Mesorhizobium opportunistum WSM2075: one gene and its partner. The protein of the gene in region 2 interacts with the protein of the main gene of each other region in a pairwise test. Links are inferred from orthologs where the notes say so. Each region holds a gene or a part of one and is shown on either strand. Other genes may lie near its edges.

What was found.
Region 1: the proteins of MESOP_RS12070 (region 2) and grpE interact in binary tests that used the Escherichia coli proteins (3 or more experiments, as listed by UniProt). The link is inferred for Mesorhizobium opportunistum WSM2075 from one-to-one orthologs.

The regions. Positions count from the first base shown.
Region 1 is NC_015675.1:1,858,950-1,865,958, reverse strand. What follows is about bases 1,195-4,133. They hold grpE (nucleotide exchange factor GrpE), read right to left. Parts: upstream 3,011-4,133; coding sequence 2,378-3,010; downstream 1,195-2,377. Other genes in these bases: MESOP_RS08865 (ABC transporter ATP-binding protein), read right to left, coding at 3,513-4,133; MESOP_RS08870 (NepR family anti-sigma factor), read left to right, coding at 3,248-3,451; MESOP_RS08880 (trimeric intracellular cation channel family protein), read right to left, coding at 1,634-2,266; olsB (l-ornithine N(alpha)-acyltransferase), read left to right, coding at 1,195-1,556. Also shown: MESOP_RS08890 (hybrid sensor histidine kinase/response regulator), read left to right, coding at 1-395; more of olsB, read left to right, coding at 681-1,194; more of MESOP_RS08865, read right to left, coding at 4,134-4,589; MESOP_RS08860 (ADP-ribosylglycohydrolase family protein), read right to left, coding at 4,624-6,732; MESOP_RS08855 (carbohydrate ABC transporter permease), read right to left, coding at 6,759-7,009. UniProt on the Escherichia coli protein: Participates actively in the response to hyperosmotic and heat shock by preventing the aggregation of stress-denatured proteins, in association with DnaK and GrpE. It is the nucleotide exchange factor for DnaK and may function as a thermosensor.
Region 2 is NC_015675.1:2,510,377-2,517,373, forward strand. Bases 2,718-5,644 are described here. They hold MESOP_RS12070 (Nramp family divalent metal transporter), read right to left. Parts: upstream 4,900-5,644; coding sequence 3,535-4,899; downstream 2,718-3,534. Other genes in these bases: MESOP_RS12065 (protein-L-isoaspartate O-methyltransferase family protein), read right to left, coding at 2,718-3,457; mntR (manganese-binding transcriptional regulator MntR), read left to right, coding at 5,132-5,581. Outside these bases: MESOP_RS12050 (LysE family translocator), read right to left, coding at 33-632; MESOP_RS12055 (LysR family transcriptional regulator), read left to right, coding at 689-1,597; MESOP_RS12060 (dihydrofolate reductase family protein), read right to left, coding at 1,841-2,491; more of MESOP_RS12065, read right to left, coding at 2,603-2,717; MESOP_RS12080 (hypothetical protein), read left to right, coding at 5,676-5,864; MESOP_RS12085 (hypothetical protein), read right to left, coding at 5,890-6,997. UniProt on the Escherichia coli protein: H(+)-stimulated, divalent metal cation uptake system. Involved in manganese and iron uptake. Can also transport cadmium, cobalt, zinc and to a lesser extent nickel and copper. Involved in response to reactive oxygen.

The DNA.
Region 1 (7,009 bases), 650 kb from region 2 along the record:
GCCAGCAAGGCCTGTCCGTGCTGATCGCCGAGGACAACGACATCAATGCCATGCTGGCCCGCGCCACGCTGCTGAAGGCTGGGCATCGCGTCCAGGTGGTCGGCAATGGCAAGGCAGCGGTCGAGGCCGTCACCAGCGCCGGGCACAAGCACCGCTTCGACGTGGTGCTGATGGACCTGCATATGCCGGTCATGGATGGGCTGGACGCCATTGCCGCGATCCGCCGCCATGAGGAGGAGACATCCGCGCCGCCCGTGCCGATCATGGTGCTGTCGGCCGATAGCCAGGAAAAGACCCGCCATGCCGTGCTTGCTCACGGCGCCAGCGGTTTTGTCACCAAGCCGCTCGATCCCGACGCGCTGGTCAACGCCGTCGAGGGCCAGGTCGCCGCTTGAGCCGGTTTTTTCCGGTACGCGGCTGATCCATTTGCCCAAAAGTGGGCCTCCGCTTCGGAAAAACGACATGCATGAAAACAAGGCCTGGAGCGCGTTGCCTGAACCCGCGCGGGCGCGTCGCGCCTCGAGTCTCCTTACCGAACGTAGCCGGTTGACCGTTTTCGCCAGCCGACGAAGTATTGCCCGCGACGTCGTATCACGGTACTGTCACAATCCTGTTGCACCTACACCGTATCCCCGTGCCAAGAGGGATGGCTCGAAGGAGAATCACTCGTGCATACAGTTATGCCGGAATGTGACACTCGGCCGAACGCCAGCAGCGCCTTGCTTGCCGGACGTAATGTCGATTCCGTCATAAAGGGCGCAGCACTCGGCCGAATCGGCAATCTCGAAGTGCGGCTTGCTCGCAACGAGGCCGAGATCGCGGCCGCGCAGGAAGTGCGTTACCGGGTGTTTTACGACGAGCTTGGTGCCAGGAAAGATCTGTTCCAGGCGCAGGACCGCCGTGACGCCGACCGGTTCGATCCGCTCTGCGACCATCTGCTTGTCTTCGACAATTCAATTTCCGGCCCCGAGCATCGCCGCATCGTCGGCACCTATCGCCTGCTGCGGCAAGAAATCGCGGCTGCCGCCGGAGGCTTCTATTCCGAAGGCGAATTCGAGCTGACCAAGCTCATCGCCCGTCATCCTGGCCAACGTTTTCTCGAGCTCGGCCGTTCCTGCGTTTTGCCCGAATACCGGTCGAAGCGCACCATCGAGGCGCTCTGGCAAGGCATCTGGGCCTACATCAATCACTACGAAATCGGCGTGATGACCGGCTGTGCTTCCTTCCAGGGCACCGTGCCGGCGGCGCATGCCGAGGCGCTCACCTATCTCTCTCATCATTGCCGTACGAACTCGGCCTGGGACGTGCGCGCGGTGTCCGGGCGCTATTGTTCCATGGACCTGATGCCGATCGAGGCGGTCAATGCCAAGGCAGCGATCGCGGCGATGCCGCCTTTGGTCAAGGGCTATCTGCGCGTCGGTGCCCGCATCGGCGACGGCTGCGTCATCGACCGCGAGTTTTCGACGGTCGACGTCTTCGTGGTGATGCCGGTCAAGGAGATCGGTGCCCGCTACGTCAACTACTATGGCGGGGAAGCCCAGCGCTTCGCCGCGTGAGGCAGTAGGCAGTAGGCAAGACGTCACGAGTCACGCTCCTCTCACTACTCACTACTGACTAGTCCCTACTGCCTCTTTTACGGAATATCCTCAGGCCGCCGGCCGGGCCGGCTCTTGTAGGACGGAAATGCCCAGCCGAAACGAAGCGCACCGCCACGCACCGCGAGCGCCACGGCGAAACCGGCCAAGCCTGAGACAAGCTGCGGCAGTCCGGCGACGTCGCCCAGTGTGAAGATAGCGGCGCCCGCCAGGGCAGCCGTGACGTAGATCTCGGGCTTCAGCAGCACCGATGGCTCACCGGCCAGGAGATCGCGCAATATGCCGCCGAAGGTCGCGGTCAGCATGCCGGTGATGATGGAAACCACCGGCGAGCCGGTGATTGCCAGGCCCTTTGCCGCGCCCATCACCGAAAAGGCAGCCAGCCCGACGGCGTCGAGCCAGAGCAGCAGCCTATAGCGGGATTCGACGCGGTGCGCGGTGAAGAACACCAGGACCGCCACCACCGCGCAGATCAGCACATAGTCGCGGTTTCCCACCCAGAACACAGGCACATTGAGGATGAGGTCGCGAAACGTGCCGCCGCCGATGCCGGTGACGCTGGCCAGGAACAGGAAACCGATGACGTCGAGCTGCTTGCGCGACGCAGCCAACGCCCCCGTCGCCGCAAAAACGGCAATGCCGGCATAGTCGAGAAGGGCGATGGGGTGCATGGAAGGCCAGGCAGTAGGGGAGTAGGGGAGTATGTTTAGCACGAAGCCGCACCGTCGGTGGGACTCCCTTTTTCCCTACTCCCCTACTGCCTTACTCCCCTACTGCCTTAATCACGCATCCTTCTCCGCCTGCTCGTTGACCGGCCCCGGTTCGACCGGCGCCTCGGCGGCGACCTTCGGGCCGCCCTTGGCGACGCCGACCATGGCCGGCCGCAGCACGCGCTCGCCGATCGAATAGCCCGGCTGCACGACCTGAACCACCGTGTTGGCCGGGACATCGGGATTGGGCACTTCGAACATCGCCTGATGGAAATTGGGATCGAATTTCTCGCCTTCCGGAGTCAATTTCTTGACCCCGTGCCGTTCCAGCGCCGACAGCATGGCGCGCTCGGTGAGGTCGACGCCTTCGATCAGCGCCTTGAAGCCGGCATCGCCCGACGCCTTGGCCTCGGCCGGAATGGCGTCCAGCGCGCGGCGCAGATTGTCCGATACCGACAGCATGTCGCGGGCGAAATTCGCCACCGCATAGGTGCGTGCGTCGTGTACGTCGCGCGCGGTGCGGCGACGCAGGTTTTCCATCTCGGCCGCGACGCGCAGCGCGCGGTCCTTCAGCTCTTCATTTTCCTTGAGCAATCGCACAAGCGCTTCATAGTCGCCGTCGATGCCGCCTTCCGTGCGCTCGGCATTGGCCTCGGCCGCCTCGGCTTCGTTGGGCGCGCGTTCGTCTTTTGCCTGGTCGCTCATCGCCGTTTCCCGTCATCTCGAATGGTTTGGATTTTGTGCCCGATATCGAGGTTTGACGCTCAAAAATCAAGGGGCAAGCGACCGTGAAGGCCTTCGGCCGGCCCAAATGGCGCCAATGGCAATACTTCGATTTTAATTCAAACTTTACCGTACTTGCCGGCTTTGCTTGCCACAAGCGCGTGATGCGGGAACCATTCGCTTGCTGGAGGAGTTTCGGAGCCGACACAGGATTTTGAAATGATGACCCGCAACAAGGCTGAAAAGGAAAAACGGCTTGCCGCGGAGGTCAGGCGCCAGGTCGGCGCCAAGGCAATGACGCGCTTTCTGCGCACCCTGCCGGCCTTCCGCATCGACGCCGACATTCCCGACCGCTTCAGGGATTTACTTGACCGCCTCGATCGGGCAGCCGGCAGCCCCTCAGGCAGCAGCGGGCGCCGGTAGCGACACATCTGGCCCTATGCGACGCAGGGCTCCAGCCAGGATCCGCACACGAATTGGCTCGTCAAATATCCAGGGCCTTGCCCGTTCCGGCATCGAACAGGTTCAGCTTGGCGATGTCGGGGGCGACGAAGAGCGTCTCTCCGGGACGGGCGCTGATTCTGTCGCGAAACACGGCGACCGCCGGCTCACCGCCGATCGTCAGATGAACCTGGGTCTCCGAACCCATCGGCTCGACCACGCCAACCAATGCGGCAGTCCCCTTGCCCGGCGCACAGACGCTCAAATGCTCTGGCCGGAACCCGTATTGGACCGGCTTTCCGTCTGGCGCGCTGAAGGCTGAACCGACCGGCAACAATGTCCCGTCGGCTGTTCGCACCGCCGGTATGCCGTTGTCGCGTGCGACCACGCCGCTGATGATGTTCATCGACGGCGAACCGATGAAGGTCGCGACGAACATATTGACCGGGTGATCGTAGAGATCGAGCGGCGTGCCGATCTGCTCCACCCGTCCGTTGTTCAACACGACGATCTGGTCGGCCATCGTCATGGCTTCGACCTGGTCGTGCGTTACATAGACAGTGGTGGTGCGCAGGCGCTGGTGCAGCCCCTTGATCTCGGCGCGCATGGCCACGCGCAGTTTGGCGTCCAAGTTCGACAGCGGCTCGTCAAACAGGAAGACCTGCGGGTTGCGCACGATCGACCGCCCCATGGCGACACGCTGCCGCTGGCCGCCCGACAGCTGGCGCGGATAGCGATCAAGCAGCGGCGTCAGGCCCAGGATTTCCGCGGCCTTGGCCACCCGCTCGGCCTTTTCCGCCTTCGGCGCCTTGGCAAGCGTCATCGAGAACGCCATGTTTTCAGCGACCGTCATATGCGGATAGAGCGCATAATTCTGGAACACCATGGATATGTCGCGTTGCTTGGGCGGCAGGTCGTTGACCACTCTGTCACCGATGCTGATCGTGCCGCCCGAAATATCCTCCAGTCCGGCGATCATGCGCAGCAAAGTAGACTTGCCGCAGCCCGACGGACCGACGAGAACCACGAATTGACCGTCCGGAATCTTGACCGAGACGCCGTGCAGCACCTCGTGCCCGGCGTAGGATTTGAGGACGTTGGCGATTTCGACTGAAGCCATCGGGATTTTTCCTGGGATTGTGGTCGCGAGACGTTCAGGTCGCGCTCACATGTATGTTGTCGGTGGACAGCGCGCCTTCCGCGATCAGCAATCCGATGCCGCCGTTGGTGAGCGCCTGCGAACTCGTGTCGTCAGCCTCGAGCGCCACGCCGCCGAAAAGCGCCGTGATGCGGCTGCCCTTGACGGTCAGCGTCACCGGAATGGTCTTTTCGAAGACCAGTTCGAAATCGGTCTCCGCCAGAACGACCGTTTCGGCATCCCGTGTACGCACGATCTGCAGCTTGCCATCGCGCGTGGCGCGCACGGCGTAGTAGCGCCGCAAGCCCTGGACGCGCGCGCAGACACCGCCGTAATTGCCAAGGTGGATGACGATGTCGCTCGATACCTTGTAATCGGTCCACTGCCGCGTGCCGTGAATGACGATGCCCTCGTCGCGGCTCTGCGAAATGCGGAAACTCGGCGGAAAACGCTTGGAAAAGAAGCTGACGCCGTTGACCCAGGCCATGCGCCAGAAATCGCAATCGCCGGCCGGCCGATGCAAGTTCAGGTCCGGCGCCCCATCCCATCTGAGATAGTCGAGCAGCACACGACCGTCGGCGCGCCTGCCCTCGCTGGTGAGCATGATGCCGATCTCGGCGATCGGCTGGCCGTCCAGATCCGGCAGGCGCCATGAAAGCACGCGGTCCTCGCCGGCATTCAGGGCAATCGCATCGCTATCGATGTCGCGCAGGCGATCGTCGCCATCATAGGCGCGAATGCGCAGCCGCACCGACACCGCGCCCTTGTTGCGGCGATCGGCGACGACGCGCGCCTTGACCACCTGCCCGGGATAGACGAGCGGCGTGGCCATCAGGTCGTAGGTGCGCATCGACAGCACCTCCCGCGGCGAGAAGGTCGGTGTCGTCACGACGGCAGCCAGGCCGGGAGCCAGGGCTTCATAGCTTACGGTCAGGGCACGGCCATTCTCGAACTCGACATTGCCGACGCGAACGCCGCTGGCCAAGCCATGCCCCTCCACCGGCCGAAAACCCTGCTGGCTGCCGGAAAGCGAGAAGTGGAATTGGGCGCCGGCCTTCGGCGCGTCGAGCGGATTTCCACCGGCGAGCGCCATGCCGAGATTGGCGATATAGTAGGCTGTTCGCACCGCGTCGTTGATCGAGTTGCCGCCGTCGGCCGAGGAAATCAGCAGGCGGTCGGCGATCGGCCCGCGCCAGTCCGGTCCGGCCTCGATGCCGTCGAGGCCGAGCATCAGGGCAAGCAGGCAGCCGACATTGCCCGCATTGCAATCGGTGTCCCAGCCCGACGTGTTGACGATCATCTGCGCCTTTTGGAAATCGTCCGGCGCATAGAGCACGGCCATCACCATCAGCGCGTGGTTGGGCACGACATGGCAATTACCTGGATATTTGTCGTAGCCGTATTTGTCTTCGATCTTCTGGCGCGTGTCGTGCCAGTCGGGATGTGCCTTCACCCAGCCGCGGATGTCGGCGATGAGTTTGGCGATCAGGCTGTCGCGCGGGATGACCGACAGGCCGGTATCGATGAGATGGTCGATGTCGCTGGAGACAAAGGCTTCGGCCTCCATTGCCGCCCACAGCATCGCCGCATGGACGGATTCGCCGTCATGCGAGACCTTGCCGGCCTGTTCGGCAAGCTTTGCCGCCAGTTGCGGCTGCTCAGGCGCCACCATCGCCCAGCCGTCGATGAAGATCTGGGCGCCGATCTGCTCGGCGACGGTCGCACCATTGGTGGCGATGGAACCCGAATGCGGGGCCGGTATGCCCTTCTTGAGATTGAGCCATGCAGTATGCTCGGTCGAGTTGCCGCTGCCGCCCCACCACAGGATCGAACGCTCCTCGACGATATAGTTCAGCCATGCCTTGCCGATGGCCTCGGCGGGCAGATTGGGCGAGATGCCGTAATCCTCGAGCGCGCGGATGAACGTGAAGGTGCCGGCAACGTCGTCATCGGTCACCACCAGCGGCTGGTTCAGGCGCTCATGCACGTAATAGTCGATCGGGCCGAGCTCCTTCATGATCTTCTGGTAGGTCCAACCCTCGAACGGCCGGCCGAGATAGACACCCACCAGCTTGCCGAGCACACCGGCATAGACCCGTTCCAGATAGTCGTTTGGCAACTGCATGTTCTGCTCCAGATAATCCAAAAATTTCAGCCTTTGACCGAGCCGCCCGCCATGCCTTCGATGAACCGTTTCTGCATGGCGACGAACAGCACCACCACCGGCACCACGATGATCAGCGCGGCAGCCATGATCTCACCCCAGTCCGAGCTGTACTGCCCGCTGAGCAGGTAGAAGGCGATCACGGCGGTGACCTTGTCCGCCTTCTGCAGGAAGGTCGCCGCGATCAGGAATTCGTTCCAGGAGTTGAGCCCGATGATCAGTGCGACGGTCAGGATGC
Region 2 (6,997 bases):
CAAGCCCCAGGTTCTGCAAGGCCGCCGCGCCCTCAAGCCGGCCGCCACATCGGAATGATCGAGGCGGCCAGCACTAGCGCCAGCACGATGTTGAGCGCGCGCCATTGCCATTCCGTCTTGAGCAGCCGGGCCAACACCATGCCGGCGACGCACCAGACGGACAGCGAGATGGCGGCGGCGAGGCCGAAGGTCGAGCCGAGCAGCAAGGCGAGTTGTCCCGGCCCGTCGGCAAGGGCTGCGAAGGAGGCCGCCGCGCCCAGTCCCATCGCCCAGCCCTTGGGGTTCATCCACTGGATGCCGGCGCCGCCAAGGAAGCTGTTCGGCCTGGCCATCGTCACATCGAGATTGGGTGGCCCGGCTCGGCCGATCTTGAGCGCCAGCCACAGGAGATAGAGCGAGCCGATCACCTTCATCGCCAATTGCAGCGAGGGCACGGCAAGCAGCAGGCCGGCAAGGCCGGCGGCCGCAGCCGCAGTCACGGTGGCGAGGCCGGCGGCGCTGCCGATCATCAGGGGAACCGACCGGCGAAAGCCGAACTGCGCGCCCGAGGCGGTCGACAAGGTGGTGGCGATGCCCGGCGTGGCGGTGGCCACGAAGGCAAACAGGATGAGCGGCAGGATGGGCTGGAGCATGGGGCGTCCTTCGTCGGAGGCTCCATGGTAAACTTGAGCTAATATCAGTAAATGCAATGTTTGCGATGCTTGGCATTAGCACCTATAATGAACGGATGATCCGCAATCTCGATACTGCGCTGGTGCGCACTTTCGTCACCGTGGCCGACAAGGCGAGCATGACGGCGGCCGCCAACGCGCTGCATCTGACGCAGGGCGCCGTCAGCCAGCAGGTCAAGCGGCTGGAGGAGACGCTCGGCTGCAGCCTCTTCGAGCGCGACCGACGCGGCCTGCGCCTGACGCGCTCCGGCGAGCGGCTGTTCGACAAGGCCAAGCGCCTGCTCAGCCTCAACGACGAGATCTGGGCCGAGATGGCGGGAAGTGCTGTCGCCGGCCAGGTGCGGCTCGGCGTGCCCTACGATCTCGTCGGCACCTTGCTGGCGCCGGTGCTGAAGGCCTATGCCGAGACCTATCCGCAGGTCGAGATCTCGCTGGTCTGCGCCTCGTCGCCGGAACTGGCCACGGCCCTTGCGGGAGGTACCATCGACCTTGCGGTGATCGAGGAGCGGGTTGGGCCGACGGCCGGCGAATGCCTTGCCGTCGATCGGCTGGTCTGGGTCGGCGCGAAGGGCGGCGTCGCCCGCGCCAAGCGGCCGCTGCCGGTCTCGATCGTCGCCGACACCTGCGCCTTCCGCCCGGCGGTGCTTTCGGCTCTCAACGAATATGGGCTGGAATGGCGCACCGTGTTCGAGAACGGCAACATAGACGCGACGACGGCGACGGTGCGCTCCGACCTTGCCGTCACCACCTGGCTCGCCTCGACCGTGCCTCCGGACCTCGACATCCTGCCGTTCGAGTCGGGGCTGCCGCCGCTGCCGAATTTTGCCATCAACCTGCATCTGCCAAGGCACGGCGTCGGCCCGGCGGCGCAGGAGTTCGCGCGGCACATACGCGATGGGCTGGCGCGGCGGCCGGTTGCGGCTTGAAACCAGGCAGGAGCTTGGGTTCCTCTCCCCCGTCGATCGGGGGAGAGGTGTCGAGCGAAGCTCGACGGAGTGGGGGTCGATCTTTTTTCGCCTGACTGCCGCTGGCCTCAGTCTTCTTGCCCGCCTGATTGTGCCTGTCTTGCGGTGGTGCGTTTCGCGGAGGGCTTCCCCCACTCCGTCGCCGCTTCGCGGCGCCACCTCTCCCCCCTCCGGAGGGAGAGGAAAGGTGCCAAGGCCGTCCCGCTACTTCCAATTCCTGCGCCGCTCAATCTCGGCTTCGGATGGCTCCCCCGTGACAAACGAGCCGACCTTAATTTCGCCCGCGCGCTCGTAGGTGGCGATGATGACGCCGGTGCTGGTGGCCTGCGACTTGGCAAGCTTGAAGGCGGCCGGCATCGCGTCACCGCCGAACAGGCGCTTGCCCTTGCCCAGCAACAGCGGGAAGATCATCAGCCGAATCTCGTCGATCAGCCCGTTGGCGAGCAGGGTCTGGATCAGATCGGCCGATCCCTGGATGAGCAGGTCAGGTCCATCCTCCTGGCTGAGGCGGCGCACCGTCGCGATGATGTCTTCCCCAAGCGATTGCGTGTTCTGCCAGGTGAGGGTGTCAGGCCGGTGCGTGGCCACATATTTGGTCGCGGGGTTGAAGGCGTCCGCGATCGGATCCTTCTGATACGGCCAGTACGCGGCGAAGATGTCGTAGGTTCTGCGGCCGAGGAGCAGGGCGAAGGGCTTGGAGAAGAGTTCATCCATTGCCGCGCCTCCCACCTCGTCAAAGTAATGGAAGGTCCAGCCGCCGAACTTGAAGCCGCCGACCGGATCTTCTTCCGGACCGCCAGGCGCTTGCATGACACCGTCGAGGCTGACGAAGGTGGCTGCGATGATCTTTCTCATTCGAATGCTCCCGTTTCTCCAATCCATGCCGTCGTGGCCGGACTCCAGCCCCAAGGACGGGCGATCGGCGGCCAATCCGACAGGGCACGCGAAATTCCTGGCGGCCCTCCATCATTTCCGGGATCTGGCGCGCGGTGCCGCATCGAGACCTTTCGACGAGAACCAGACGTCGCTGAAGATCGCGGTGGCCGTGCGGTCCGGTGGCTTGTCCTTGGTCAGCCAGATCGAGCGGCTGCGCGTCGCCTCGTCGCGGGTCGGAATTTTTGCGGCAAGCTCCGCAACCGAGGCACCGAAGCATGGGATGAACCAGGAGCGCATGAAGGGATCGCAGGCGAGGCCCTTTTCGGTACGGGTCACCATCACCGCCAGCGGCACGCGCTCGGCCGGGCGCCAGGGAAAGATCATGCGGCCGCCTGGGCGCAACGCCTCCAGCCATCCGGCCGGAGGGGCGACGACGCCGGCGTTGACATAGATGATATCGGATGGCGGCAAGGGCGCGGTCACGGCATCGCCATGGACGGCGGTCGCGTTGCCATAGGCTTCGAGATTCTTGCGTGCCAGGTCGGCCAGCCTGCCGTCGAGTTCGAAGGCGGTGACGGTGCCGTCAGGTGAAACCAGCCTGGCCAGCAAGGCGGTGTAGTAGCCGGTACCAGCGCCGATGTGAGAAACGGCCTCGCCGGGCTTCGGCGCCAGCTTCCCGATCCACATGGCGTGCAGGAACGGCTCGCCATTGTTGATGCCCTTGTCGGCATCGAGCACCACCAGCACGTTCTGGTAGAGGTGCGCCGGGTCGGCGCTCGGCGTCGTGACCTTGCCGTTGCCGGCGATGATCGTCCACGGCCCTGGGCCGAGGAAGGCTTCGCGCGGCACCTCGGCGAACACCTCTTCCAGGCGCGGGTCGGGCGAGGCGGCATTGGCCGCCATCAGCCGCGCGTAGAATTTCCTGATATCCTCGATATTGCTCATGGCAATGCAGAGATAGCGCGGGCCGGCGATCTGTCGCGGATTACATGTTCAGGAACGTTCGAACTGCCGGTGAAACCTCAGCCGACCCCGAACATCGTGTCGTAGAGCAGCTTGAAGTTCAGCACCAGGATGATCGCCGCGACCACCCAGGCAAGGGCCGCGACAGCGCGCGGAATGGCAAGGTTGCCCATCTTCTTCTTGTCGGAAACGAACTGCACCAGCGGCACCACCGCAAAGGGCAGCTGCATCGACAGGATCACCTGGCTGAACACCAGCAACTGGCCGGTGCCCTTTTCGCCGTAGAGCGCGGTGACGACCACCACCGGGATGATGGCGAGGCCGCGGGTCAAAAGCCGGCGCGCCCAGTTGGGGATGCGCAGGCGCAGGAACCCTTCCATGACGATCTGGCCGGCGAGCGTCGCCGTCACCGTCGAGTTCAGGCCCGACGCCAGCAGCGCCACGGCAAACAGGATGGAGGCGATGCCGAGGCCGAGCAGCGGCGACAGCAACTCGAAGGCCTGGCCGATCTCGGCGACATCGTGGTGGCCGGTGTCGTGGAAGGCGACCGCCGAGACGATCAGGATCGCGGCATTGACGAACAGCGCCAGCATCAGGGCGATGGTTGAGTCCGTCGTCGCCCATTTGATGGCGTCGCGCTTGCCCTTTTCGGTACGCTCATAGGCACGCGTCTGCACGATCGAGGAGTGCAGATAGAGGTTGTGCGGCATCACCGTGGCGCCGATGATGCCGATGGCGATGTAGAGCATCGCGGGATTGGTGACGATTTCGGAGGACGGCACGAACATCGCATGCAGGATCGTGCCGGCCGGAGGCGCGGCGACGAAGATCTGGATGGCGAAGCAGCTGAAGATGATGATCAGCAGCGCAATGACGAAGGCTTCGAGATACCGGAACCCCTTGTTCATCAAGAGCAGCACCAGGAAGGCGTCGAGCGCCGTCAGCATAGCGCCGCCGATCAGCGGAATGCCAAACAGTAGCTGCAGCGCGATCGCGGTGCCGATGACTTCGGCGAGGTCGCAGGCGATAATGGCGAGCTCGCAGGCGATCCACAGCACGAAATTGACCGGGCGCGGGTAGTAGGCGCGGCAGGCCTGGGCGAGGTCGCGGCCGGTGGCGATGCCGAGCCTAGCGGCCAGCGCCTGAAGCAGGATCGCCATCAGGTTGGACAGCATGATGATGAACAGAAGCGTGTAGCCGAACTGCGCGCCGCCGGCGAGGTCGGTGGCCCAGTTGCCGGGGTCCATATAGCCGACCGAAACCATGTAGCCGGGGCCCATGAAGGCGAACAGGCGGCGGAACCAGACGCCCGAACTCGGCACGGCGATCGAGGAATTGACCTCGCGCAGGCTGGGCTGGTCGTCCTCGTCGCGCCTGGCGAACCGCCATGCGGAACGGGAGGCTGTGGCTTCTGCTTCTGACATGGAAAGGCTTTCCGACACGTCCGGGAATATCCATAACCTATGCCATGGCTCAACATTATGCAATAGGCTATATTTCATTGTATGTGCTTTTTATCCGATGCCCCGAAGCGCTGGTGACAGACGCAATTGGGAACGCCGGTTGCGCCTGTGCGGGAATGCAAATAAACGCCCTGAAGAATCAGAGCCCGTGCTATAAAGCAGCAACGGCTAAACTCCCGAGGAGGAGCGCGCATTGGCGCTGAAGAACAGACCGGTCCCGCGCGAGCCACTGCCTGACGCCGACGTCCATTCGGAAGGATTCCGGCAGCAGCGCCAAGCGCGCCGCAGCGCGCTGGTCGAGGATTATGTCGAGCTGATCGCCGATCTGATCGAGGACGGCAACGAGGCGCGCCAGGTCGATATCGCCGCACGGCTCGGCGTCGCCCAGCCGACGGTGGCCAAGATGCTGACGCGGCTGTGCGCCGACGGGCTGGTGTCGAGAAAACCCTATCGCGGCGTGTTCCTGACAGAGGCCGGCCGCAAGGTCGCCGAGGAAAGCCGCATCCGCCACCAGACTGTGGAAGCTTTCCTGCGCTCGCTCGGCGTCAGCGCGGAGACGGCGCGCATCGATGCCGAGGGCATCGAGCACCATGTCAGCGCCGAGACACTGGAAGCGTTCCGCAAGGCGATGACGGCGCGCTGAGCCGCGCCAGCCGCTCCCCGAGCCGCCGGAACCGTCCGATGTCATGCACGTTGCTCCTGGGAGCGCGCGATGTCGCGCGCCAAGGGAGGAAGCGATGGGCATTGAACAGGCACCGACGGCGAAGGGCAAGCAGGCGGCCAGCGGATTGAAGCAGGCGGCTGCGAAGGACGAGCGCAAGACCGAGGCCGAGATCGGTCACCCCCTGAAGAAGGGAGCGGCGCGTTTCGAAGAGCGTTCGAAAAGCTCGGACGGCAAGAGCGCCGGCGCCAAGCAGAAGGGGTAAGTCCGTTGCGCGATGCAGGGTTGGTTCACTCGCGAACATCCTGCACCCAGCTCCTGGGATGGCCGTCGACGCGGAACTGGAAGATGAAATAGGGCGGAATGCAGGTGCCTTCGCCAGGCTTGGCTTCGGCCAGATCGTCATAGCCGGCGGTGCAGATATAGTCCTCGCGGCAGGGACGCGCCTTGTCGCAGGCGCGCAGGCCGGCGGTCTTGGTGAATTCCCTGGTGCAGAATTTGTGATCCTTGCCCGAGGCGATGCAGTCGTTGAAGCCGGTCTTGGCCAACCGGCCGCAGGTGGCCTCGTCGGGAAGCTTGTCGCAGGTCGCCTTGCGCAGCATGCCGCCGGGAAAGCCGCCGGTCTTCTGCTGCGGGTTGTCGTAGCGCTGACGCGCAGCACCGTATCCGGCGAGCTTGACCACCGGCTTCTTGTCCTTCGCGGGGTCGATGGCGCATGCCTTGGCGGTGGCCGGCGACAGACGGCAATACTGGTCGCTGCCCCATGTCGACATCCTGATCTCGCCGAACTCGACCGGGTCGCCGACCGCGGTGCCCTTCTCGCTGACACAGGTGCCGAAACCCGGGTGGATGGCGCCTTCGTGGACGCCCGCGCAGCGCAGGCCGGCGCCGCAGGTCCAGTCCTTGAAGCTTGCGTCCTTACCGCTATAGCAGATCGAGCCCCAGCCATTGTAGAGGTCGGTGCCTTTCAGCGCCTCGGCATATTTCTGGTCGGGACGGGCGGCGAAACCCCTGGTGAAATCCGGATGACCGCCGGCGGCGAACTGCTCGACAATGGCGCGGCGGCGCGGCAGGTCGGCGAAGAAGACGGCCGAGCCAGGCACGAAGACGGCATTGCGGCGCGGCTCGCTGGCCGGGTCGGCGCCGGTGTAGTGGAAGCCGGCTATACCGTGCGTCTGGTGGCAGCCGGTGCAGCTCATCTCGTTCAGCCGCAAGTCGAAGCCGGCCACGGACTTGATGGTGGCGAGCGTATTGCCCTTGGCCACATAGTCCTTCAGTGCCTGGTCGATATCGGCATCGTCGACCAGCCCATAGGCGATGTTGTTCTGCGACCGGCTGAGGCCTCCAGGCGCGACCGAAACGGCGCTTTTGGCCAGGAATTTTTCGTCGATGACCAGC